Regions from separate parts of the Alteromonas sp. OM2203 genome, predicted to be linked through region 1. Evidence: predicted binding sites of a transcription regulator. Region 1 holds the regulator's gene; each other region holds the start of a gene.
The links. Region 1 encodes MetJ, which represses methionine synthesis genes. Its sites were predicted from a motif close to TAGACGTCTAGACGTCTA; they were not measured.
Positions count from the first base shown of each region.

Region 2: serA (phosphoglycerate dehydrogenase) is a predicted target of MetJ. The motif match lies at 2,286-2,303, and genes of this name have one in related genera.
Region 3: metA (homoserine O-acetyltransferase MetA) is a predicted target of MetJ. The motif match lies at 2,328-2,345, and genes of this name have one in related genera.
Region 4: metK (methionine adenosyltransferase) is a predicted target of MetJ. The motif match lies at 2,046-2,063, and genes of this name have one in related genera.

Region 1 covers NZ_CP183209.1:4,059,927-4,065,835, forward strand. Annotated here, with positions in the region: gene priA (primosomal protein N') at 1-1,263, opposite strand, end outside; gene rpmE (50S ribosomal protein L31) at 1,694-1,906, shown strand; gene ACM0P2_RS17795 (hypothetical protein) at 2,004-2,321, opposite strand; gene ACM0P2_RS17800 (malic enzyme-like NAD(P)-binding protein) at 2,919-4,154, shown strand; gene metJ (met regulon transcriptional regulator MetJ) at 4,323-4,655, opposite strand; gene metF (methylenetetrahydrofolate reductase) at 4,816-5,703, shown strand.
Region 2 covers NZ_CP183209.1:3,307,359-3,313,267, reverse strand. Annotated here, with positions in the region: gene ACM0P2_RS14680 (DUF481 domain-containing protein) at 1-674, shown strand, start outside; gene serA (phosphoglycerate dehydrogenase) at 828-2,057, opposite strand; gene rpiA (ribose-5-phosphate isomerase RpiA) at 2,439-3,095, opposite strand; gene ACM0P2_RS14665 (5-formyltetrahydrofolate cyclo-ligase) at 3,186-3,806, opposite strand; gene ACM0P2_RS14660 (ATP-binding protein) at 3,906-5,534, opposite strand; gene ACM0P2_RS14655 (nucleoside hydrolase) at 5,595-5,909, opposite strand, start outside.
Region 3 covers NZ_CP183209.1:1,208,601-1,214,509, reverse strand. Annotated here, with positions in the region: gene metH (methionine synthase) at 1-244, opposite strand, end outside; gene ACM0P2_RS05405 (homocysteine S-methyltransferase family protein) at 254-1,321, opposite strand; gene metA (homoserine O-acetyltransferase MetA) at 1,325-2,263, opposite strand; gene ACM0P2_RS05395 (DUF2802 domain-containing protein) at 2,381-2,815, opposite strand; gene ACM0P2_RS05390 (chemotaxis protein CheW) at 2,873-3,364, opposite strand; gene ACM0P2_RS05385 (chemotaxis protein CheW) at 3,382-4,179, opposite strand; gene ACM0P2_RS05380 (ParA family protein) at 4,187-4,951, opposite strand; gene ACM0P2_RS05375 (protein-glutamate methylesterase/protein-glutamine glutaminase) at 4,980-5,909, opposite strand, start outside.
Region 4 covers NZ_CP183209.1:897,937-903,845, forward strand. Annotated here, with positions in the region: gene ACM0P2_RS04085 (exonuclease domain-containing protein) at 1-124, shown strand, start outside; gene ACM0P2_RS04090 (hypothetical protein) at 133-603, opposite strand; gene metK (methionine adenosyltransferase) at 830-1,975, opposite strand; gene tkt (transketolase) at 2,381-4,372, shown strand; gene epd (erythrose-4-phosphate dehydrogenase) at 4,391-5,401, shown strand; gene ACM0P2_RS04110 (phosphoglycerate kinase) at 5,517-5,909, shown strand, end outside.

The DNA.
Region 1 (5,909 bases):
TACCTGATTACCTGCACTGATATGTTGACGCATAATGGTCAACAGGCCTTGCGAAATACCATAATGAATCGGCTGATCACGAGCATCTAAAACGTGCTGGTGCGTACTTCTCGCGCCGCCAGCACGCTTGGTCAACTGTAAGTGTGCATAGCGACCAGTTAATGCATTGTTTAGCGTTTCAAGTGCCGGAGTGGCGCTACCTAATAGAAGTGGAATGTTGTGCTGCTTGGCGCGCATAGCAGCAAGATCCCGCGCGTGATAACGCAAGCCATCTTGCTGCTTGAATGACTCATCATGCTCTTCGTCTACAATTAACATGCCGGGGTTGTTTAGGGGAGTAAAAATTGCCGAACGTGTACCTATGACAATACCGAGCTCGCCAGCCTTGGCCCGCTGCCAAACGTGCAGCCGTTCTTTATCAGAAAGCTGAGAATGCAAAACACCCACGGCTATACCGAACCGCTTTTCAAAACGAGACACCGTTTGCGGCGTAAGTCCGATTTCTGGCACCAGAATAAGGACCTGCTTACCCGCACGCAACAAAGGCTCGATAGCCTGGAGATACACTTCTGTTTTACCGCTACCGGTAACCCCTTCAAGCAAACTCACCGCGAAGTTGCCTTGCTGACGGTTAAGCGCGGCAATAGCAACTGACTGCTCAGTGTCTGGAATTGGTTTTTCAGACAGTGATAAAGAGGCAAGCCAACTGCCTGACTTCAATTCAGGTGCCACTTCTTCGATACTTGCCAGAGACTTTTCGACGAGCGCTTTGACTGCAGGTGCTCCATACTGCTTGCGCGCCTGCGAGGCTAATAAGGCACCACCAGCCAGAGCCGTAAAACAGCCTTGTTGTTTAGGAGCCCGCGATAACGTGTCTGCAGCCGTTTGCTTACCTTCTTCGGTAAGCATTAGCATATCTTGCGGTGTAGGGGCCGCCGACTCACCTTTGCGCAGTAAAACAGGCAACATGGCGTGTAAAACTTCACCCGGCGCATGATGATAATACTGCCAGAGCCACTGGGCCATTTTCAGCAACGCATCATCTATAACAGAGTTGTCGTCAAGTACCGACTCGATGGCCTTTAGCTTATCGGCATTATCAATTTTACTTTCAGGTTTTTGCAGTGTTTCAACGACCACACCCACTAATTTGCGTGGACCAAAAGGTACAACCACCCTCACGCCCGCACTTAGTGCGCTGCCGTGGGTATATGTGAAAAGTTGGCGCAGTGGCACTGGCACGGCAACTTGGATAAAGGCCATTGCGAACGTTCTACCTTATTTGATGACTTTTACAGCGCACACTGCGCTTACCGAACTCTTAATAATGGGCTACTTATATTAAAATCACTTACACGACTAGGCCTATCTGCTAAGCCTAACATTGCAGAAATTTGCGCTGCTCACAGCACAATTTATTACTCGCCCGTATTGCCTTAGTCTTGTACGACAAATATTTAAACATACTTTACGGTTAAGCATGAAAGGAATGTTTTGGCTTGGCCTTCTTGTGTCGCTTCCTTGTTTAGCAATTAGTCAAAAACCGCTTGATCAAGCCCCTCCCATCCTTTATCATGCGCCGCTCTTTTTGCGATAGGCTGTTCTTTGAACGACTTATCATTTGAATTAAGTAACGTATGGTGTGCGACTTCGGGTTGTATAGCGATACGGCCTTATTATGTGAGGTAACCCAATGAAACAAGATATCCACCCTAAATACGAAGAAATCACAGCAACTTGCTCATGTGGTAACGTAATGAATATTCGTTCTACGCTTGGTAAAGACATCAACCTAGACGTATGTTCTTCATGTCACCCATTCTACACTGGTAAGCAACGTAACGTTGATACTGGTGGTCGTGTTGATCGCTTCAAGAAGCGTTTCGGTGCATTGGGCAAAAAGTAAGCCTGATATCGAGTTTGAAAAAGCGCCTTTATGGCGCTTTTTTATTACTTAAATTATTTCTATTTTGATGGTTTATACCAAGCAGCGTCACTTGAAGTTAATGGAAGCTATCTCGCCGCGACAGATGCTTTTCCCAGTCACCCCTACTGCTACTGTTACAAGCCTCTTCGCTATCAAAATGAATGGCTTGTGCCTCCGATTTAACTGAGTCCAAGGCAATATTCACTTCATTGATGAACCAGGTATCCCATCCGCTACTTAGCGCCTTTTTTCTTGCTTGCTCAGTTGTGAATACCGCCACTACCTGTGGCGTTCTCCAGTGACCAGTATGAGTTAGCCAAACAAAGCCATTTTCACCTTGCTTCGCCGTTTCACAAACATCGGTAAGAACGGCAATTAATTTTCTTTCTGTCATTTGGTAACTCTCCGTGGAGCGTTCACTCATAAAAGTGAGCATTCGCATTAGTTTTTATGTCATGTTACCAGACAAAATAGGCGCCTAAAAAAGACGATGGTTTTCACCATACAATGCTGAAGACGCTTGGATATCGCTGAAACAAACATTCTATTTAGTCGCACTCGGTCAACGCAACGTTAAAACCCACGCTCTCTCAATAGATCAACCGAATGAAGCAGCCGGTCAAAATAAATAATATGAATGCCAATTATAGCGGTATTTTACTGGTCTAATTAGTACGTCTCACCTACATTGGTAAATGAGAATTCTGATCAGATATGTACACAGTAATTAGCTGTGTTAGAGTTGCCAACGGCATACTAATAGTGAGTATTAATTCTGTGAATAATAGCTCAATAGTAGCCTTCTGGCGCTTTAGGTACGACACACATCGTTCAGTACTAACTCTGGCGCTAGCAATTGATTATAAGACGTTTTTAACTGCTTAGTTGTATTGCGCTCACGTTAATTTATCTATACCTACAACAACAATAAAATAGCGACAGACCGAGGGCAAAACACCGATGAACCCTACATTCAAGGATACCATTTTACATGTCAGATTTTAGACAACGCGCACTCGATTATCACGCTAAACCTACCCCTGGAAAAATCCGCGTTGAGCTGTCCAAGCCTGCCGATAGTGTCGATGACCTTGCTCTTGCCTATAGCCCAGGCGTTGCCGAGCCGGTCAGAGAAATCGCTGAAGATGCCGACAACGCTTATAAATATACGGGTAAAGGTAACTTGGTTGCCGTTATCAGTAACGGAACCGCTATTTTAGGGTTGGGGAATTTAGGACCTCTGGCATCGAAACCTGTAATGGAAGGCAAAGCCCTGCTGTTTAAGCGCTTTGCGGGGCTTGATGCTATCGATATTGAAGTAAAGCATCGCACTACAGAAGAGTTTATCAACACTGTTGCCAACATTGCTGATACCTTCGGCGGAATTAACTTAGAAGATATTAAAGCGCCAGAGTGTTTTGAAATTGAGCAAGAGCTTATTAAGCGTTGCAAAATTCCGGTGTTTCATGACGATCAGCACGGCACGGCTATCGTAACTGCAGCAGGTATGCTTAACGCGCTAGAGATTCAGGGTAAAAATATCGAGAGCGCTAAAATTGTATGTATGGGTGCAGGGGCTGCCGCGGTTGCCTGTATGGAGCTGCTTATTAAGTGTGGTGCTCAGCGCGAGCGTATTTACATGCTTGATAGAAAAGGCGTCATCCATACTCGTCGCGAAGATTTAACTGAACACAAAAAGCTCTTTGCGAATAATACCGACAAGCGGACGTTAGAAGATGTTATGGAAGGCGCAGATATCTTTGTTGGCGTATCAGGACCAGATGTTTTGCCACCAGAAACACTGGCGCTAATGGCTGAAAACCCAATTGTATTTGCCTGTTCAAATCCAGACCCTGAGATAAAACCAGAACTGGCTCATGAGGTGCGCAAAGACCTTATCATGGCCACAGGTCGCTCTGACTATCCGAATCAGGTGAATAATGTTTTATGCTTCCCGTTTATTTTCCGGGGCGCGTTGGATGTTCGCGCAACGGCAATTAACGATGAAATGAAAGTGGCGGCCGTAGAAGCTCTTCGCAGTATTACCAAAGAGCCTGTTCCCGAGGAAGTATTAGCGGCCAGTAAAAGCGACAGCCTGACGTTTGGTAAAGAGTATATTATTCCGAAGCCGATGGACCCTCGCCTTTGTGAACGCATTGCAACTGCAGTTTCTAAAGCAGCAATAGCGTCTGGTGTGGCACGTTTGCCCGAGAGCGCAAGCGAATAAAATTCAATCTTTTTGTCGTTGAAAGCTAAGGTTGCTAAGCGCAGGTTTTAGCTTCTCAACACAGGCTGTAAATTGCTGATATAACACGCAGCAAAAAGCGGTGCCTTTAGTGCGAAATCATTTCACAGTAAGGGCGCCGCTTTTTATATTTTAATTAGAAGGTAACGATTAGTCGTCTTCGGTTACGTTGTTCTCGAAACTTGGGTCAATCCCCATCTCTTCCATAATACGTCTAGCTTCTGCCGGGACGCGGTTAAGGTTGTCTTTACGCAGATCATCATCGTTTGGCAAAGGCTGCCCAGTAAACGCATGTAGAAATGCTTCACAAAGCAGCTCGGAATTAGTCGCGTGACGCAAATTGTTTATTTGACGGCGGGTGCGCTCATCAGTCAGAGCTTTGAGTACATTAATTGGGATAGAGACAGTGACTTTTTTTACTTGTTCGCTTTTTTTGCCATGCTCTGCGTAGGGGTGAATATATTTGCCATTCCATTCTGCCATTGTGCTAACTCGGTCTACTCTTTTTATATTATGAACAGAAATTCTAAACAAGTTCACGAAAAGGTCAATTGAGCAGTGTAAACCTCTTGACGTCTAGACATATATTCTTTAATTTAGACGTCTAAACGTCCATAAGAACATATTTTTGAGAGAATAAACCATGGTTTCGTACGCGCAAGGTATCGATGCATTAAACCAGTCCCTGTCGGAACTGCGTGATATAGATGTATCTTTTGAATTTTTTCCGCCTAAAACGGAAGCCATGGAGCAAACCCTTTGGAAATCGGTCGAGCGTTTAGCGCCGCTAAAGCCCAGCTACATGTCGGTAACCTATGGTGCAAACAGTGGCGAACGCGACAGAACTCACGATGTTGTTAAACGCATTCAGCAGCAGACAGGCGTAGCCGCAGTTCCTCATTTAACCTGCGTCGATGCGAGCCGCGATGAGCTTAAACAAATTGCTAAAGACTACTGGGATTCAGGTATTCGCCGTATTGTAGCGCTACGGGGCGATTTGCCGCCGGGAGTAGAAAAAACAGAGATGTATGCCTCTGACTTAGTTGCACTTTTGAAAGACGTTGCCGATTTTGATATTTCTGTTGCTGCTTATCCTGAAAAACACCCCGAAGCGCCTAATGCCCAATTCGATTTACTCAATTTAAAGCGCAAAGCAGAGGCTGGCGCTACGGAAGCCATCACGCAGTTCTTCTTCGATACTAGCGTATTTTTGCGATTCAGAGACAGAGCCGCCGCCGCTGGTGTAGATTTAGATTTAGTACCGGGTATTTTACCCGTAACCAACTACCAAACTTTGGTTAAGTTCGCAGGTTTTACGAACGTACACGTGCCTGGCTGGTTACACAAAATGTTTGATGGCCTTGATGCTGATGACCAAGCTACTCGTAACCTTATTGGTGCAAACATTGCTATGGATCAGGTTAAAGTGCTGGCAAAAGAAGGGGTAAAGCACTTCCACTTTTATACATTGAACCGCAGTGAACTCAGCTATGCTATCTGTCACATGTTGGGTGTGCGTTCAGGTGCGTAAAACCAATCCGCAAAGGTAGTCACTTTGAGTGGACGAAACATGCAGACGAGAAGGCGCAGCTAATGCGCCTTTTTTGTATAAAGTTTATATTAAACTTTTGCCAGCGAGGCCGCCCCCAGTTACCATTCAAATAACAAGTTATGAACTATCGATACCCATGGGTCTTAAAATCAAGCCCCCCATACTCCTTCTTTATAAGGTATCGT
Region 2 (5,909 bases), 750 kb from region 1:
TTAAGCCTTTTACAATGGAAGGTGAATTGGGCTTCATATCAACCTCAGGTAACACTGAAACCACGTCAATCAGTGCAGGTATTCAAGCGCATCAGGAGCTTGAAAGTTGGAGTAACGATTACGTTCTTAAAGGTCTTTACAAGCAAGAGACAGTAGAAGGTGATGATGGAGAAGATATTGAATTCACGTCAGCACAAAAGTTCTTCGGTTCAGCACAGGGTAACTACAAGTTAGAAAACCCAGATAATCGTTTATTCGGCTTTGCATCATACGAAGACGACCGTTTCAGTAACTTTAATTACCAATCTACTATCGCTGCTGGTTGGAACCAAAAGGTATTAGAGACTAAACGCCATACCCTTGAATATTCAATCGGTCCTGGTTACTCGTTTATTGAAACACAAGACGGTGAAAACTTAGATAGCGTTATTGTTCGTGCATCTTCAGCCTATTCGTGGAAAATTTCAGATACCGCTAAGTTCACACAAACAGTGAGTACGGAAGTAGGTTCTGACAATACTAAATCTCGCGCTGAATCAGCGCTTACCGCAACGATTAGCGGCAACCTATCCATGCGTTTGTCTTTCAAACTTGACCACAACACTAATGTTGAAGACGATGTTGAGAAGTTAGATACAGAGACCGCAGTAAGCCTGGTTTACAATTTCTTTTAAGCCAGACTTGAGGGTACAAGGGCAGTTAAAAATGAGCTGTCTTTCAATGCTTCTAGATATGAAAGTTAAAAAAAACGCTGCATAACATGCAGCGTTTTTTTGTAAAAGACACCTTGCAGTAGATGTATCATCAAGGTGTTGTTGCTATCGTTTCTAGTGAAGAATACGTGTTTTGATTGTACCGTCAATTTGTTGTAGTTCAGCGAGGGCTTCATAGCCGCGGTCTTCTTGTACATCAACAACCACGTAACCGATTTCTGAATTTGTTTGTAGATACTGAGCTTCGATGTTGATGCCTTTCTCTGCAAATGCTTGGTTAATTTGAGTAAGAATACCAGGCTGGTTTTTGTGTACATGAAGCAGGCGCGAACGACCCGTATGTTCCGGTAACGAAACTTCAGGGAAGTTAACTGCCGACAGCGTAGAGCCGTTGTCGCTGTATTTCGCGAGTTTTCCAGCGACTTCTATACCGATATTTTCTTGTGCTTCCTGCGTGCTTCCACCTACGTGAGGAGTAAGAATGACATTATCGAACGCGCGAAGTGGCGATTCAAATTCTTCCGTATTAGATTTCGGCTCAACAGGGAATACGTCAATTGCCGCGCCGTTGAGTTGTCCGCTCTCCAGTGCCTTTGCAAGCGCATCAATATCAACCACAGTACCACGAGATGCGTTAATAAGAATGCTGCCTTTTTTCATTTGTGACAGCTCTTTTTCGCCAATCATGTCTTGAGTTTGAGGCGTTTCAGGAACATGCAGCGATACAACATCAGATGTGTTAAGTAGCTTTTCTAGTGACTTCACTTGAGCCGAGTTACCTAATACAAGTTTGTCTTCAATATCGAAAAATTGAACGCGCATACCAAGGTGTTCAGCAAGAATACTAAGCTGCGTTCCAATGTGGCCATAACCAATGATGCCTAATGTCTTACCACGCGCTTCATATGAGCCAACGGCCGTTTTTTCCCATTCTCCACGGTGTGCTTTCGCGTTTTTGCTAGGTACTTGGCGAAGTAGAAGAATAATTTGTCCAAGCACTAATTCTGCTACTGAACGTGTGTTCGAGAATGGCGCATTAAATACTGGGATGCCGCGGCGCTGTGTCGCTTCAAGATCAACCTGGTTTGTGCCAATACAGAAACAGCCAATGGCCACTAGCTTTTGCGCAGCATCAACCACTTTCTCTGTAATTTGCGTGCGCGAGCGAATACCTACAAAGTGAGCGTCTTTGATTTTCTCGATTAACTCATCTTCTGGAAGAGAGGTCTTGAGAAATTCAATGTTGCTATACCCATTGCTTTGAAGTGTTTCTAAGGCACTCTGGTGAACACCTTCTAACAACAAAATTCGGATCTTATCCTTCTCTAATGAAACTTTGCTCATGAACTCGCTATCTCTCACTGATGTAATTTGGTTTACTTGAATCACTAAAACACGTGCTTCAGACGTTTGTTAAAGGCTTCTAACGGTATTGCAGCTTAGTATTTCTCGTCTCACGTATCGAAGCTGTTTTTGGTCTGAAATCTAGCGCCACCACGCTTTTAATTCCGTCGGTTTTGTTTTTGGTCGAAGCCAATGGCTTCGAGGAACAAGAATACCTACTTTCTTTAAAAGACATCTAGACGTCCAAACGGAAATTAACAGAAAACGTATAAAGTTAAAAGCAGTTTTTGTTTAGCTTTTCACCGCAGGTGTTGCATATACGCAAAAAAGTAATTAGCTGCATTACCTGCATAGAAGTTTTTTGCTCATTTCAAATGGTGTTTACTTAAAAGTTTCGACGCCACTTTCCGTTGCACTAAGCACAATGTCAGCACCGCGCAGCGCAAAAATTCCGTTGGTTACTACACCTGGAATGTTATTAATTTTCTGCTCTAGCTCGCGAGGGTTTAATATCTCGAGATTGTGCACGTCTAAAATAACGTTACCATTATCGGTCACAACGCCTTGACGATACTCAGGGTCTCCGCCCAGTTTGACCAACTCGCGAGCAACAAAAGAGCGAGCCATAGGAATAACTTCAACCGGGAGTGGGAAGGAGCCCAGTACTGGCACACGCTTACTTTCATCAACAATACAGACAAAAGTCGTGGCTGCACCTGCAACAATTTTTTCGCGAGTGAGTGCGGCGCCACCACCTTTGATCATATGCTTATGTTCAGTAACTTCATCTGCTCCATCGATATAAACAGATAAATTGCTTACTTCATTAAGTTCAAATACTTCAATACCAAGTGCTTTTAAGCGCTCGGTCGAGGCTTCTGAGCTTGACACTGCACCTTCAATTTTATGCTTTATCTTGCCAAGTTCTTCAATGAAGAAGTTGACGGTAGAACCTGTACCCACACCCACTATGCTGTCAGACTCAACATAGTCGATGGCTGCTTTGGCTACGGCTTGTTTCTTTGCGTTCTGATCCATGGTCATTCTCCGGCTTATCGTTTTTGGCAGTGTAACGTATATGCGTAAACGCTCCCACATATAAGTCATCACATTTTGATATCGTGGGTATTAAGTGTTGTTGAAAATTAACGTCCTAGTAGGCGTGACAATGGCGTCTAACGGCACGTCCCAAGGTGCAATAGGTAATGATTTAACCTCTTGGATATCGTGAGCAATACCGACAAGCTTTGGATTTTTGGGGCATAGTTGATCTCGAGAGTGCCGTTTGGTTTGGGTAAACGCTAGTGTTCTGTCATAGTAACCGCCCCCCATGCCTAGTCGGTTTCCCTTAATATCAAATCCAACCAAAGGCATAAGAATAACGTCACATTGTGACGTTGGAAGTACGTTTTGACAGGATAGTGCAGGCTCTTTGATTTTATACTTGTTCTTCACCAGTGCAGTATGGCTGGAGTAAAAAAGAAAGAGTAAGTGACCTTTGCAAACGGGGTGAAGTACGGGCAGCGCAAACTGTTTTGAAGGGGCGCTTTGCCACTGCGAAGCAATATAGGGGCCAAGATCGATTTCGCCATCGTTTATTAGATAACCGGCTATATTGCGAGCGTGTTTTAATAAGGGCAACCGATGTAGTTGCTCAGCTATACCACGTGCGGCCTCTTCCTGTTGAACTGCGCTTAACGCGCGACGCGCTTCTCGAAGCTCTTTTCTCAAGGCGGTGCGCGATTTCAATATTTGTTCTGAGACCATGTTCTAATGTGGTTTTGTATTTAACTATAGGGCGTATGCAGTAAACCTGGCAATTTGAGCCGTTCTTTAGTCGCTGTCATTTTACTGCTTTTCTTTTGCTAAAAAGTGATTGAGTACGCGAATAAGCTCATCACTGTTAATAGGCTTTGTTAATACATCATCTAGGCCTTTTTCTCGAAGATAATCGGGCTTCGTAATAACATCTGCAGTTAAGGCTACAATTGGAAGCTCAGGCCTCAATCTTTTTATTTGAGCTGTCGCTTCATCACCTTGAATACCCGGTAAGTTTAAGTCCATAAGAACAAGTTCAGCAGGGTGAGACTTTGCATATTCAACGCCTTCCTCACCGGTACTCACAATGGCAAATTGAACGCCTAACTTTTCAAAAAATGTTTGGATTACCACTTGGTTAATGTAGTGATCTTCAACAACAAGCACATTAGCTGATTTATCAATATCTAATTGCGCCACCAGACTTCGCGGGGATGATTCAAAGGGCTCAGAAGTACCGATTAAGTCGGCGGGTATTGAAACGCTAACCCGTGTCCCTGCATTTAACTTACTACTCACCTTAATTGAGCCGTCCATTAATTCGACAAGGCGCTTTGATATATTAAGGCCTAAACCCGTCCCGCTTATCTTGCGGGCATTTTCCATTCGCTCAAAGGGGGTGAACAGTCGCTCCTGGTCCTCTTCACTCATTCCAATACCTTGATCAATCACGTTAAAAATTAATTTACCGTTTTTGTATTTCACCTGCGCTTTTACAGATTTATCCTTTGCCGTAAACTTTATTGCGTTAGATAGTATGTTAAGCGCAACCTGACCGAACTTAGTGTCATCAAAAAATAGAGATTCAGGCAGCGCTGCCTCACTTGACGTGCTAAATACGACACCGCTTTCTTCCGCGCGAATTTTAGTGAGGGAAAATAAGTGAGTGAAAAAGTCGTTTAAGCGGACAGTTCGTGGCATTACCCGCATTTTACCTGCTTCTATCTGGTTAATATCTAAGACAGAATTAACAATTTCCAGAAGCCTTTCGCCACTTTGCGATACATGTGATAAAGGCGTAGAGAAAGTGCTAGGCAGATTCAGTTTATTTGCTTCACTTTCAAGTAGGTGGCTGAATGTATTGATAGCGTTAAGCGGTGTTCTAATTTCGTGGCTTATGTAAGACAAGAAATCAGATTTGAATTGGCTGGTTCGCTCAAGTTCTCTGTTCTTTCGCTTAAGTTCAAGATGTGCCACTACCGATTTGCTTAAGGTTTGAAGTGAAGCTTTTTGAGCATCGGTTAGTTGGCGAGGTTTCTTGTCTATTGCACACAAAGTCCCTATAGCATGACCCGACGGAGTAATAAGTGGTGCCCCTGCATAAAAACGTATATCCGGCGCACCTGTCACTAAGGGATTGTCGTGGAATCGTTTGTCTAGGGTAGCATTGGGAATTTCAAACACGTCTTTTTGCAAAATAGCATGGGAACAAAACGCTATTTCTCTTGACGTTTCTTCGGCATCAAGGCCCACCCTCGATTTAAACCACTGTCTATTTGGGTCGATTAAGCTGATAAGGGCGATAGGAGTTTCACATATCTGTGAGGCAAGCGCGGTTAATTCATCGAACAGTATTTCGGCTTCAGTGTCGAGGACATCGTAGCTTAATAGCTCCGCTAAACGTTCATCTTCGTTTTTGGGGAGTGGCGCCACTTCCATAGAGATTTTACCTAACGCTTAAATAAAAAGGGATTGTATATAAACAATCCCTTAAAGATATCATAGAGCATAGGTATCTATGAATAATTGTTCCAATTTTTGATGGTCAACTTTAGTTGCAACTTTGATGGTATTTGCCTCATTCCACAGCGGGCTAGGCGTCGTTCCTTTTGGAGCCACAACGGTTTGCCCTCTATCTAGCGTGCCTGTACCAACGCGAACATGACCTTCTGTCAGTTCAAACAGCTCAGGGTGACGAAGATGTGCAATAGGGAATGCATCATGGAAGAAACAAACGCGGTCTTCACGGTTCTGTGAGTAGAAGTCCATGTAGAACTGTGCACTTTCTTTAACAAACCCACCAAGGGTATTGTT
Region 3 (5,909 bases), 1.7 Mb from region 1:
GTACGCGGCTGATATCCGGCTCAGAGGCAATAAGATTCATGAAGGTGATCATGGCCTGCTTGGAATCAAGCATAGCCTCATCCATATTGATATCGATGATTTGCGCGCCGTTTTCGACTTGCTGTCTTGCAACATCAAGCGCGGCTTCATAATCACCATCAAGGATAAGACGTTTGAAGCGAGCCGAACCCGTAACATTGGTTCGCTCACCTATATTAATAAATGTGGAAAATTCTGCGCTCATAATGCCCTCCTAGTGTACAAACGGCTCTAGGCCTGACAAACGCATTTTAGGTTCAAATTGAGGCACTTTTCGTGGCGCGATACCCTCAACAGCATTTGCAATATCGCGGATATGCTCTGGCGTACTGCCGCAGCAGCCACCCACAATATTGACAAGTCCCGACTGGGCCCACTCTTTGATATGTTCCGCCATTTCGGGGCCTTCCATATCGTACTCGCCAAATTCATTGGGTAATCCAGCATTGGGATGAGCAGAAATAAGGCACTCGCTAACCGCGGCAACTTCATCGACATATTGTCGCAGAAGGTCTGGACCTAAAGCGCAGTTTAACCCGAAAGAGAAAGGGCTGATGTGGCGCATTGAGTAATAAAACGCCTCAGCGGTTTGCCCCGATAGCGTACGCCCTGAGGCATCGGTAATTGTCCCCGATACCATCACGGGTAAAAACTTGCCTAATTTTTCGAATACAGACTCCACGGCAAACGCCGCCGCCTTCGCATTTAGCGTGTCGAAAATAGTCTCTAGCATGATCAAGTCTACACCACCCTCGATAAGTGCCTCGGTCGACTCGCTATAGGCTTCAACTAACTCGTCAAAGGTTACGTTTCGTTTACCAGGGTCATTTACATCTGGTGATATTGACGCCGTGCGATTTGTTGGCCCTAGTACACCCGCTACGAATCTTGGTTTATTTGGTGTTTTTGCCGTGAATTCATCGGCTGCTTTACGCGCTAACTTTGCTGCAGCAAGGTTAATATCACGAGAATGCGCCTGCATGTCGTAATCAGCCATAGCAATGGTTGTCGCGTTAAACGTGTTGGTTTCGATAATGTCTGCGCCAGCGTCAAAGTAATCGCAATGAATCTGGTAAATAATATCAGGCTGGGTAATCACCAGCATATCGTTATTACCTTTTACGTCGCAGTGCCAATCTGCGAACTGGGTTCCGCGATAATCGGCTTCTTCTAGTTTGTGGCGCTGGATCATTGTGCCCATCGCACCATCAAGTATAAGAATACGTTGTTTAGCGGCTTCTGTAAGCGTTGCCTGCGCGCTTGAATTTGTTCTTTGGCTCACGTGCTACCTCTTTGGCTGTGACTTTTCAGCAAGCTGACTTAAATCGTAAGGAGTGGTCTGATAGACATAGTAATTCAGCCAGTTTGTAAACAACAGGCTACCGTGTGAGCGCCACTGTACAATGGGAGACTTGGCTGGATCATCTCCTTCAAAATAATTTTTTGGAATTGCAGGGGTTTGCCCTGCTGATAGATCTCTAAAGTATTCGTCTTTGAGTGTATCAGGATCATACTCTGGATGACCGGTTACGAATACCATCCGTTTATCATCTGAAGCGACAATATACGCACCTACATCATCTGACTCTGCCACTACGTTTAGGCCATCTACACTGTTGTATTGCGATGTTTGAATGTGACCATACCGAGAATGAGGGGCAAAGAATGTTGGATCAAAACCTCTTAATAACTCGTTATTAGGATCATTGACGTGATGTTTAAATACGCCTGAAAACTTTTCGTCTCTTATTTCTCGGGTAATGCCATAAAAGTGATACATAGCAGCGTGAGCAGCCCAACAAAGATATAGCGTTGAGTTAACATGACGCTGTGCCCACTCTAAAATTGTGGTCATAGTGTCCCAATACTTCACTTCTTCATAATCAATTAGAGCAAGAGGCGCTCCTGTTACAATGAGACCATCGTACTTCTTGTTCGCTACGGCAGAGAAGTCGTGATAAAAAGCGTCCATATGCGACTGCGGCGTGTTTTTTGGCGCTTGATTGTCAATACGAATAAGGTCCACATTGATTTGAAGCGGTGTATTTGAGAGCAAACGAAGTAGCTGTACTTCCGTTTCGATCTTATTCGGCATTAAATTAAGAATACCAACCTCAAGAGGACGAATATCCTGATTGGCCGCCCTGTCCATGTCCATGGTAAAAATGTTTTCACCTAGTAGTACATTCTGTGCAGGCAATTGCTCAGGAATACGAATTGGCATAGAGGGCTCCAGTGATAAATTACGATATCTGTATTGTGTCTATAACTGGGAATATGTCAACATCTTTACGTCTAGACGTCTAAACGTTTTTCTTTTCAGATTTGTAGAACTGTTTTGTTAATTACCTTGTTTGTGCACCATAACCAGCATTTCCGCCTCTGCTCTTGGTATATCACAGGCTTCAATAATCTCGTCAATGCTTGCCCCTTGCTTCACAAGCTCTGCTGCTCGCTGATAAAGGCGTAAAGAAGGATCTTGTAACCTAAGCTCGCGAAGCTCATTTTCAATGCTTATCTGCTTTTCATCTAGCTCTTTGAGGTGTCGAGTGATAACTATAGTTCTAGCCTGCGCTTCAGACTGCTGATTATTCGCGTTGTTTGCCAACGCTTCTACTCGGGCGAGCGCTCCAATATGCTCAGCTTGGCTAGTTTCTATAGAAGTACGCAGCTTACGAACGTGCGAGTACAACAGCCCAACCGTCACGGCAAGTACAACCACTAACACAATCAAAACTAGTTCTAACAAGGTAGGTGCAGCAAGCTGCCAATCCATGGACGTAACCCTTGGGGAAATGCAGGCAGTACTAAATAATACTGCACAGTCATTTATTTAGATATTGCTAAGCTCATCCCACTCTTCATCGCTTAGCAATTTATTAAGGTCAACAAGAATGAGTAATTCGCCATCGCGGTTACTAACGCCCTGAATAAACTTGGCGCTTTCCTCTGTGCCCACGTTAGGTGCACTGTCAATCTCTGAAGACTTCAAGTAAACCACCTCGGCCACGCTATCAACCAAAATTCCAACAACTTGCTCGTCAGACTCAATAATTACAATACGTGTGTTGTCTGTTATCTCTGTTGGCGGCAAACCAAATCGTGCACGAGTATCAATCACCGTTACCACGTTACCACGCAGATTGATAATACCTAATACATAATCGGGCGCACCGGGAACCGGAGCTATCTCGGTATAACGCAACACTTCTTGAACTTGCATTACGTTAATACCATATGTTTCATCACCTAGGCGATACGTAACCCATTGAAGGACTTCGTCATTGCTGTCGGTGGCATTACTACTTGTTCTTTCGTCGGTCATGAACCTGGCTCCCAATACTATGGCGTCTGGTCGTTACTGCTTAAGCCTTTGTTAAGCATAGATATTAATTCTTCAACGTCAATTAACGCGCACATTTTTTCTTTAACCATCCCCGCTAACCAGGGACGTTTTCCTGTGGACTCGCGCCATTTAACATCATCTGTAGTCAAATTGACCGTATTAACAAGCTTTTCACTTGCCAACCCCCACAAACTTTCTCCTAACATAATAAGATATCGGTAGTTGAGCGATTGTGCGAGGTTTTCATCATATTTTTCTGGCATTACCCACTTTGCTGAATCCACAACATTGAGTTTAGACTCTCTGTGCAGCATTACACCCATAAACCAATCAGGTTTTCCGAAAAGTGGCCCAATTTTCTCAATTTGATGAATTCCGCCTAGGGTAGTTAACGGTACCGCTAGCGTTAAACCCGCCACTTCAAAGAATAGCGCTTGAAAACGAAAACCGAGAGTATCCTTTAGTGGTACTTTCGATTTAATTTCAGTGTCTAAAAGCCTATTTTCCTGACTCTCGGTTTGAGCTACTGGGTTTCGCTTATTATCCTCAACAGAGTTAAGCGTCGACGTCTCTATAATCGACGTTACCTTTTCTGCGATCGCCTCTTCTTTGTGCTGGGTAGAATCTTGCTCTTCAACGCCTAATAGGGTTGTTTCCGCTATTTGTTGAGACGCTTGCTCAAGCAACTTAGCCGTGCGCGCAGTAACATCTTCCGGTGTTTCAGGCTCTTTGAGAAGGCTATCTAAGTAGGCCTCCATCACTTCTTCACGGGCAAAGGGTGATTGCTTGCTCATTATTTTATTACTTCTCCAACACGGCTAATAGCTTCGCATAAGCAGACACACCACGAGTTTTAGGATAAGCAGATGAAATAGGCAACTGCACTAAACTGGCATCTCTAAAGTGAGTATCTACGGGGATTACCCCTTCCCACACGCGCTCACCATAATCGCTTAATAACTTTTTACGTGATGCTAGCGCAGCGTTCGTTCGCTTATCAAACATAGTTGGAATTATCACTGTATCGAAGGTTTTATTTAACGAACGCCCCATAATTTCCATGGTCCGAATCATTCTGTCTAACCCCTTTAGTGCCAAATATTCTGTTTGCGTGGGTACAATTACTTTGTCGCATGCTGCTAGTGCATTGACCATAAGTACCCCTAAAACTGGTGGGCAATCAATAATCGCCACATCAAATTCATCAGCAATTTTAGCCAGGGCCTTTTTAAGGACTAACCCCATTCCTTGCTCACTCCCCATCGTCCTATCAAGGGTGGCTAACGCCATTGTGGCAGGCAGCACATACAGATTGTCTAACTTCGTTGGACTTAAGCAATCCATAACGTTATCGGCAGAAAGTGAACTAGACTGAATAAAAATATCGTAGACTGAATGACTCGTTGCTTCAGCGTCAATACCGAAATAATAACTCAGAGATGCATGAGGGTCGGTATCTATCATAAGTACACGCTTTCCCTGCTCTGCAAGCAAACCACCAAGGCTCACCGTAGTGGTTGTTTTCCCCACTCCGCCTTTTTGATTTGCTACAGTCCACACTTTCATGATGTTTATTCCGTTAGAGTCCAACGCGCTAGCGCATCTCGGTTTGAACGCAACTACCTATATCGTCAATATTAATGTTCTTGCTCGATATATTAGCAACCGCTACAGCTTGCGGCATGCCATATACAACACAAGAATCTTGATCTTGGGCCCAAATGGTTGCGCCTTTGTCTTTCAACAATCGACAGCCTTCCCGACCGTCTGCACCCATTCCCGTCAAGATAATACCTAAAACATCACCACCAAAAGCTTTAGCCAATGAACCAAACGTAAGGTCTACGCTAGGTTTATAATTGACCTTTTCCGACGCGCTTGCATCGGTTATTACTATGCTTTTGCTCAGGCCAATATTTTCTATCAACATTTGCTTGCCACCCGGAGCCAGATAGGCGTGACCCGGTTTTAATACGTCGCCATGCTCAGCCTCTTTCACGCTTATGTTGCAGTTTGAATTTAACCGTTGCGCAAACGCGGTGGTAAACGTACCAGGCATATGCTGGACAAGCAAAATAGGGTACGGAAAGTCTGCAGGTAAAGGCGCAAGCACTTTTTGAAGAGCAACAGGCCCGCCAGTAGATGCACCAATCGCTAAACATTTATAGCGTTTCCCCGTTGCCCTGACCGACGATACGGTGGGTTGCTTTGTAGCGTCCTTATGCCCGGACAATAATCCAGAGGTTTTAAAGAAAGCCTGTTTGGGCGCATTATCTGGGAACTGTCTTGTTTCCGTTGCTCTAAATAACGGACGCCTAAGACCAACGCCCCTGCGCGCTATCAACCTAACTTTGGTGCACAATAAATGAGATGCTTCTTTTCTATCTTGCGCAATATCTTCAAATTTCTTTGGCAAGAAATCGAGCGCCCCTGCTTCAAGGGCATCAAGCGTGGCTTGGGCGCCGTGATAGGTTAATGATGAAAACATAAGGATCGGCGTAGGCTTTTTATCCATGATAGCCTT
Region 4 (5,909 bases), 1.4 Mb from region 1:
GAAGTGGCACGAAGTGAAAAATAATTTAAATGCTGAGTTTGATGTTAAGCGACATAGAGCGAGTTCAGATGCAATGATAATTCAGCAAACCTATGCAAAAACCCTAGAACTTACTAGAACATAATCCGTGGTTTAAAAGAGATAATTGACACCAAGTGATAGCGCCATATTTTCCTCTTCACCCACCTGCCGGTGTTCGATTTCAACAGCCATGTTTAAACCATCTCCACCGCCAAGAAGCCAGCCCAACCGGGTAAACGTACCCTCGTCATGGGGCAGATAGAGCCACTCAGCGTAATGTTGAAAAGCCGTATTGTTAGTCTTATAAGTAGCATAAAGTTTTTGTGGAACCCAAGTATCGAAGCGTCGACTGGCGCTAATCATTCCCTGCGATCCGGCAGGGTAGGTAAAACTACTGTCATAATAATGCGTTTCAGTAATCGATTGAACGCGATACATACTGTTGAGCTGCCATCGTGCAAGTTTTTTACTTTTAAATTGAATGGGATTGAAGTGGGCGTCAGATGTTTGTGCTGATACCGGCATTGTTATCAATGCTAATGCAATGCATAAAACGGAAGAAATACCGGTAACGACATTCATAGAAGAACCTAAGTGTAAATTGTCACCGCATGCGTAGAACGTTATCGACAAGCGGTGGTATCAATAAACAAACGAACATTTTTTAATCATAGGCTAAATGCTGGGGCTTGAAAACAGAAAGCGTGATTTTTTATTCTGCACCTTCGATAAGGCTACTTATATAAAAACGCCGCCGATTGAAAGTATCATTCGGCGGCGCTTGAACAGAGCTGTAGGCCCTTTATTTTTAAACAGAGGCTTTAAGTGCTTCCGCTTTATCTGTTGCTTCCCATGGGAATTCATCACGACCGAAGTGACCGTATGCTGCGGTTGGGCGGTAAATAGGGCGCTCAAGGTCAAGCATTTGAATAAGACCATACGGGCGTAAATCAAAGTGTTCACGCACTAATGCAACGAGTGTTTTCTCATCAACCACACCTGTACCGAAAGTATCGATGCTGATAGACGTTGGCTCTGCAACACCAATGGCGTAAGACACTTGAATTTCACAGCGCTTGGCAAGACCAGCTGCAACAATGTTCTTAGCAACGTAACGACCCGCGTAGGCTGCACTGCGGTCTACTTTTGACGGATCTTTACCAGAGAAAGCGCCGCCGCCGTGACGGGCCATACCGCCGTAAGTATCTACGATGATTTTACGACCTGTTAAGCCGCAGTCGCCCATTGGACCACCGATTACGAATCGTCCCGTTGGGTTGATGTGAAAGCGTGTATTTGTGTCAATCCACTCGCTTGGAAGCACAGGCTTGATGATTTCTTCCATTACCGCTTCACGTACTGTTTCAGTGCTTACTGAATCACAGTGCTGAGTTGACAGTACAACGGCATCAATGCCAACCGGCTTATTGTTTTCATACTTGAAAGTAATCTGGCTTTTCGCGTCTGGGCGAAGCCAGTCAAGCTTGCCAGACTTGCGTACTTCAGCTTGTTTTTGAACAAGGCGGTGAGAGTAAGTAATTGGCGCTGGCATTAATACGTCAGTTTCATCGCTTGCATAGCCAAACATTAGGCCTTGGTCACCTGCACCTTGCTCTTCTAAGCTTTCGCGGTCAACGCCTTGGTTGATGTCAGGAGACTGTTTACCAATAGCATTTAATACAGCACATGAATCGGCGTCAAAACCCATATCAGAATGCGTATAGCCAATTTCTTTTACTGTTTTTCGGGTAAGTTCTTCAATATCTACCCAAGCTGAAGTAGTGACTTCACCACCTACTAAAACCATACCGGTTTTTACATACGTTTCGCAGGCCACCCGAGCGCGAGGATCTTGCTCTAAAATTGCGTCAAGAACCGCATCTGAGATCTGATCAGCAATTTTGTCCGGATGTCCTTCAGACACTGACTCGGATGTGAATAAATGCGTGGCCATAAATGCTCCGTAAGCGTTAAATTATCAAAATAGTCGTATATTGTACTAAAACAAGTTATAAATACCAGTCTTTACTTCTAGACGTCTAAAAGTCTCTTTGTTACGAAATGTTGACAAAACCCGATCAGTATCAGGGTTATTTCTATAGAATAAAGAGACTTAGGCAAAGATAAGAGGGTTTTCATTACCGTGCTAATACGCATCGGTGAGCGTATAGACCATTTTTTACTATTACTTTCGCTATTAGCAATGAAAACTCATTGAACTGTTAGGTGGCATAGGTAAGAATAACGCCACATTCAATCGTATAAAGAAGTAGAGCAAACGCCTTATCTCTACGCTCGTCTAGCTCTGCTAGCCCGCTAAGATACGAAACAAAAGATACAAAATAAACCAGGAGACAACATGCCCTCTCGTCGTGAACTCGCCAACGCAATCCGTGCATTAAGTATGGACGCCGTTCAACAAGCTAAATCTGGTCACCCAGGTGCCCCCATGGGGATGGCTGATATCGCACAGGTACTATGGGGTGATTTCTTATCTCACAATCCTGCTAACCCGTCTTGGGCTAACCGCGATCGCTTTGTACTTTCAAATGGTCACGGCTCGATGCTGTTGTATTCTCTACTTCATCTTTCAGGCTATGAACTGCCAATTGAAGAACTAAAGAACTTCCGCCAGCTACACTCTAAAACACCAGGACACCCAGAATATGGCTATGCACCAGGTGTTGAAACCACCACAGGTCCACTTGGCCAAGGTATTAGTAATGCTGTAGGTATGGCGCTTGCTGAAAAAGTACTAGCTGCACAATTTAACCGTGACGGCCACAACATTGTTGACCATCACACCTACGCATTCCTAGGCGATGGCTGCTTGATGGAAGGTATCTCACACGAGACGTGTTCACTAGCCGGTACACTTGGCCTTGGTAAGCTTATCGCATTTTGGGATGACAACGGCATTTCAATTGACGGTGAAGTAGAAGGCTGGTTCACCGACGACACACCAGCGCGCTTTAAGAGCTACGGCTGGGAAGTGATCGATGGTGTTGACGGTCACGATGCTGAGCAAGTAAAAGCTGCCATTGAGAAGGCACAAGCGAATACGGCGCAGCCTACGCTTATTTGTTGTAAAACCACCATTGGTTTCGGTTCGCCTAATAAAGAAGGTACCGAGTCTTGTCACGGTGCACCACTAGGTGAGGACGAAATTGTTGCTACTCGCGAGAAGCTTGGCTGGAGCCATGGCGCTTTCGAAATTCCAGACGATATTTATGCGGGCTGGGATGGCAAAGAGAAAGGCTCAAAAGCGGAAAGTGCCTGGAATGACGCTTTCGCAGCATACGAAGCCGCCTACCCAGAGCTTGCAGAAGAATTCAAACGCCGTGTAAATGGCGAACTGCCAGCAGATTTCAGCGACAAAGCAGACGCTATCATCGCTGAACTTCAAGCTAACCCACAAAACATTGCTTCACGTAAAGCGTCGCAAAATGCATTAAACGCGTTTGGTCCGTTACTTCCTGAGCTATTAGGCGGCTCTGCCGACCTAGCAGGTTCTAACCTTACCATTTGGGAAGGTAGCAAAGGCGTTGAAGCAAACGATGCATCAGGTAACTACATTTATTATGGTGTACGTGAGTTTGGTATGTCTGCCATGATGAATGGTATTGCCCTTCACGGTGGCTTCAAGGCATACGGTGCAACCTTCCTAATGTTTATGGAATATGCACGTAATGCGGTACGCATGGCGGCACTAATGAAGCAGCCTGCAATTTTCGTTTACACCCACGATTCAATCGGTCTAGGTGAAGACGGTCCAACGCACCAGCCGGTAGAGCAGGTGGTTGCGCTACGTGCAACGCCTAACCTTGATAACTGGCGTCCTTGTGATCAGGTTGAGTCTGCTGTTTCGTGGAAGTCTGCTATTGAGCGCACTGACGGCCCAACAACGCTAATCTTCACGCGTCAAGGCTTAGCGCAGCAAGAAAGAACGGCCCAACAAGTTGCAGATATCGCTAAAGGCGGTTACGTACTTAAAGATTGCGAGGGTACACCAGAGCTTATTCTTATTGGTACCGGTTCTGAAGTTCAGCTAGCCGTAGAAGCAGCAGAGAAACTTACCGAGCAAGGTAAGGCCGTTCGCGTAGTATCTATGCCATCTACTGACGTATTCGACCGTCAGTCTGCTGACTACCGTGAAAGCGTATTGCCTTCTAGCGTTGTTAAACGCGTAGCTGTAGAAGCGCTGTCTAAAGACAGCTGGTACAAGTACGTTGGCTTTAATGGCGCTATCGTGGGCATGGATACCTTTGGTGAGTCTGCACCTGCTGGCGACCTGTTTAAGCACTTCAACATTACCACTGACGCTGTAGTAGAGGCTGCACTGTCTCTGTAAGAGGTAATAGATAAGCCTATGGTAAATATTGCCATAAATGGGTTTGGTCGTATTGGTCGCAACGTGTTGCGCGCGCTGTATGAAAGTGGGCGCAACAACGAGTTTAACGTGGTGGCCATTAACGACATTGCAAAACCTGAAGGCATTGCACATCTACTTAAATACGATACCGCCCACGGGCGGTTCCGTTTTGATGTGGCCTTAGAAAACAACACGCTGAATGTCGCAGGCGACGATATTACACTGCTCGCGATAAGCGATATTAAAGACCTACCCTGGAAAGACTTGGGCGTTGATATTGTGCTTGAGTGTACAGGCAAGTTTGATGACAGAGCGTCGGGGCAAGCACATTTAGATGCAGGCGCTGGCAAAGTGCTTTTCTCGTCACCCGGTTCACCAGATTTAGACAATACGGTCATTTTTGGTACTAACGAAGACACGTTGACCAGTGAACAAAAATTAGTCTCTAACGGCTCTTGTACCACAAATTGCATTGTTCCTGTCATCCAAGCATTAGACGCTGCGTTTGGTGTTGAAAGTGGTACGATCACAACCATTCATGCCTCTATGCATGACCAACAGGTTATCGACGCCTATCACGAAGATTTGCGCAGAACCCGTGCTGCAAGTCAGTCGATTATCCCCGTTGATACACGCCTTGCTGCTGGTATAGAGCGCATTCTGCCTAAGTTTGCGGGTAAGTTCGAAGCCATTGCGGTTCGGGTGCCTACTATCAATGTCACTGCGATGGATTTAAGCGTAACGCTTCAGTCTAAGGTAACCATTGAACAAGTGAACCAAGCCCTTCGCAATGCAAAAGCGGGGCGTTTGCAGGGCATTTTGGATTACACCGAAGAACCATTGGTGTCGGTAGATTTCAATCACGACCCACACTCGTGTATTGTAGATGGCACACAAACAAGAGTCAGTCACAAACAACTGGTTAAAACACTGGTGTGGTGTGACAACGAATGGGGTTTTGCAAACCGTATGCTCGACACAGCAAAAGTGATGTTCGACGCAAAATAACGCATTGATGCTGCCAGGGCTGGTGGCACCAGCTCGCGCAGCTTTCACAGTTAATTTGAGTGTATTTTATCTTTAAGACACGCTCTACTGAATTAAAATTAACATAGGAAAGACGATGGCAATTACAAGCATGAGCGATATGGCTTTAAAAGGTCAGCGCGTATTAATTAGACAAGATTTAAACGTGCCGGTGAAAGACGGCAAAGTAACCTCAGATGCCCGTATCAAAGCATCAATTCCTACTATTAAAGCAGCCCTAGACGCTGGTGCGGCAGTGATGGTGATGTCTCACCTTGGCCGTCCTACTGAAGGCGAGGCTGCAGACGAGTTCTCACTTCAACCTGTTGTTGATTATCTTAATGACGCCCTAGACGTACCGGTTAAGCTTGTAAAAGATTACCTTGACGGTGTTGAGCTTAGCGAAGGCGAACTGGTTATCCTTGAAAACGTACGTTTTAATAACGGCGAAAAGAAAGACGACGAAACGTTAGCAAAACAGTACGCAGCA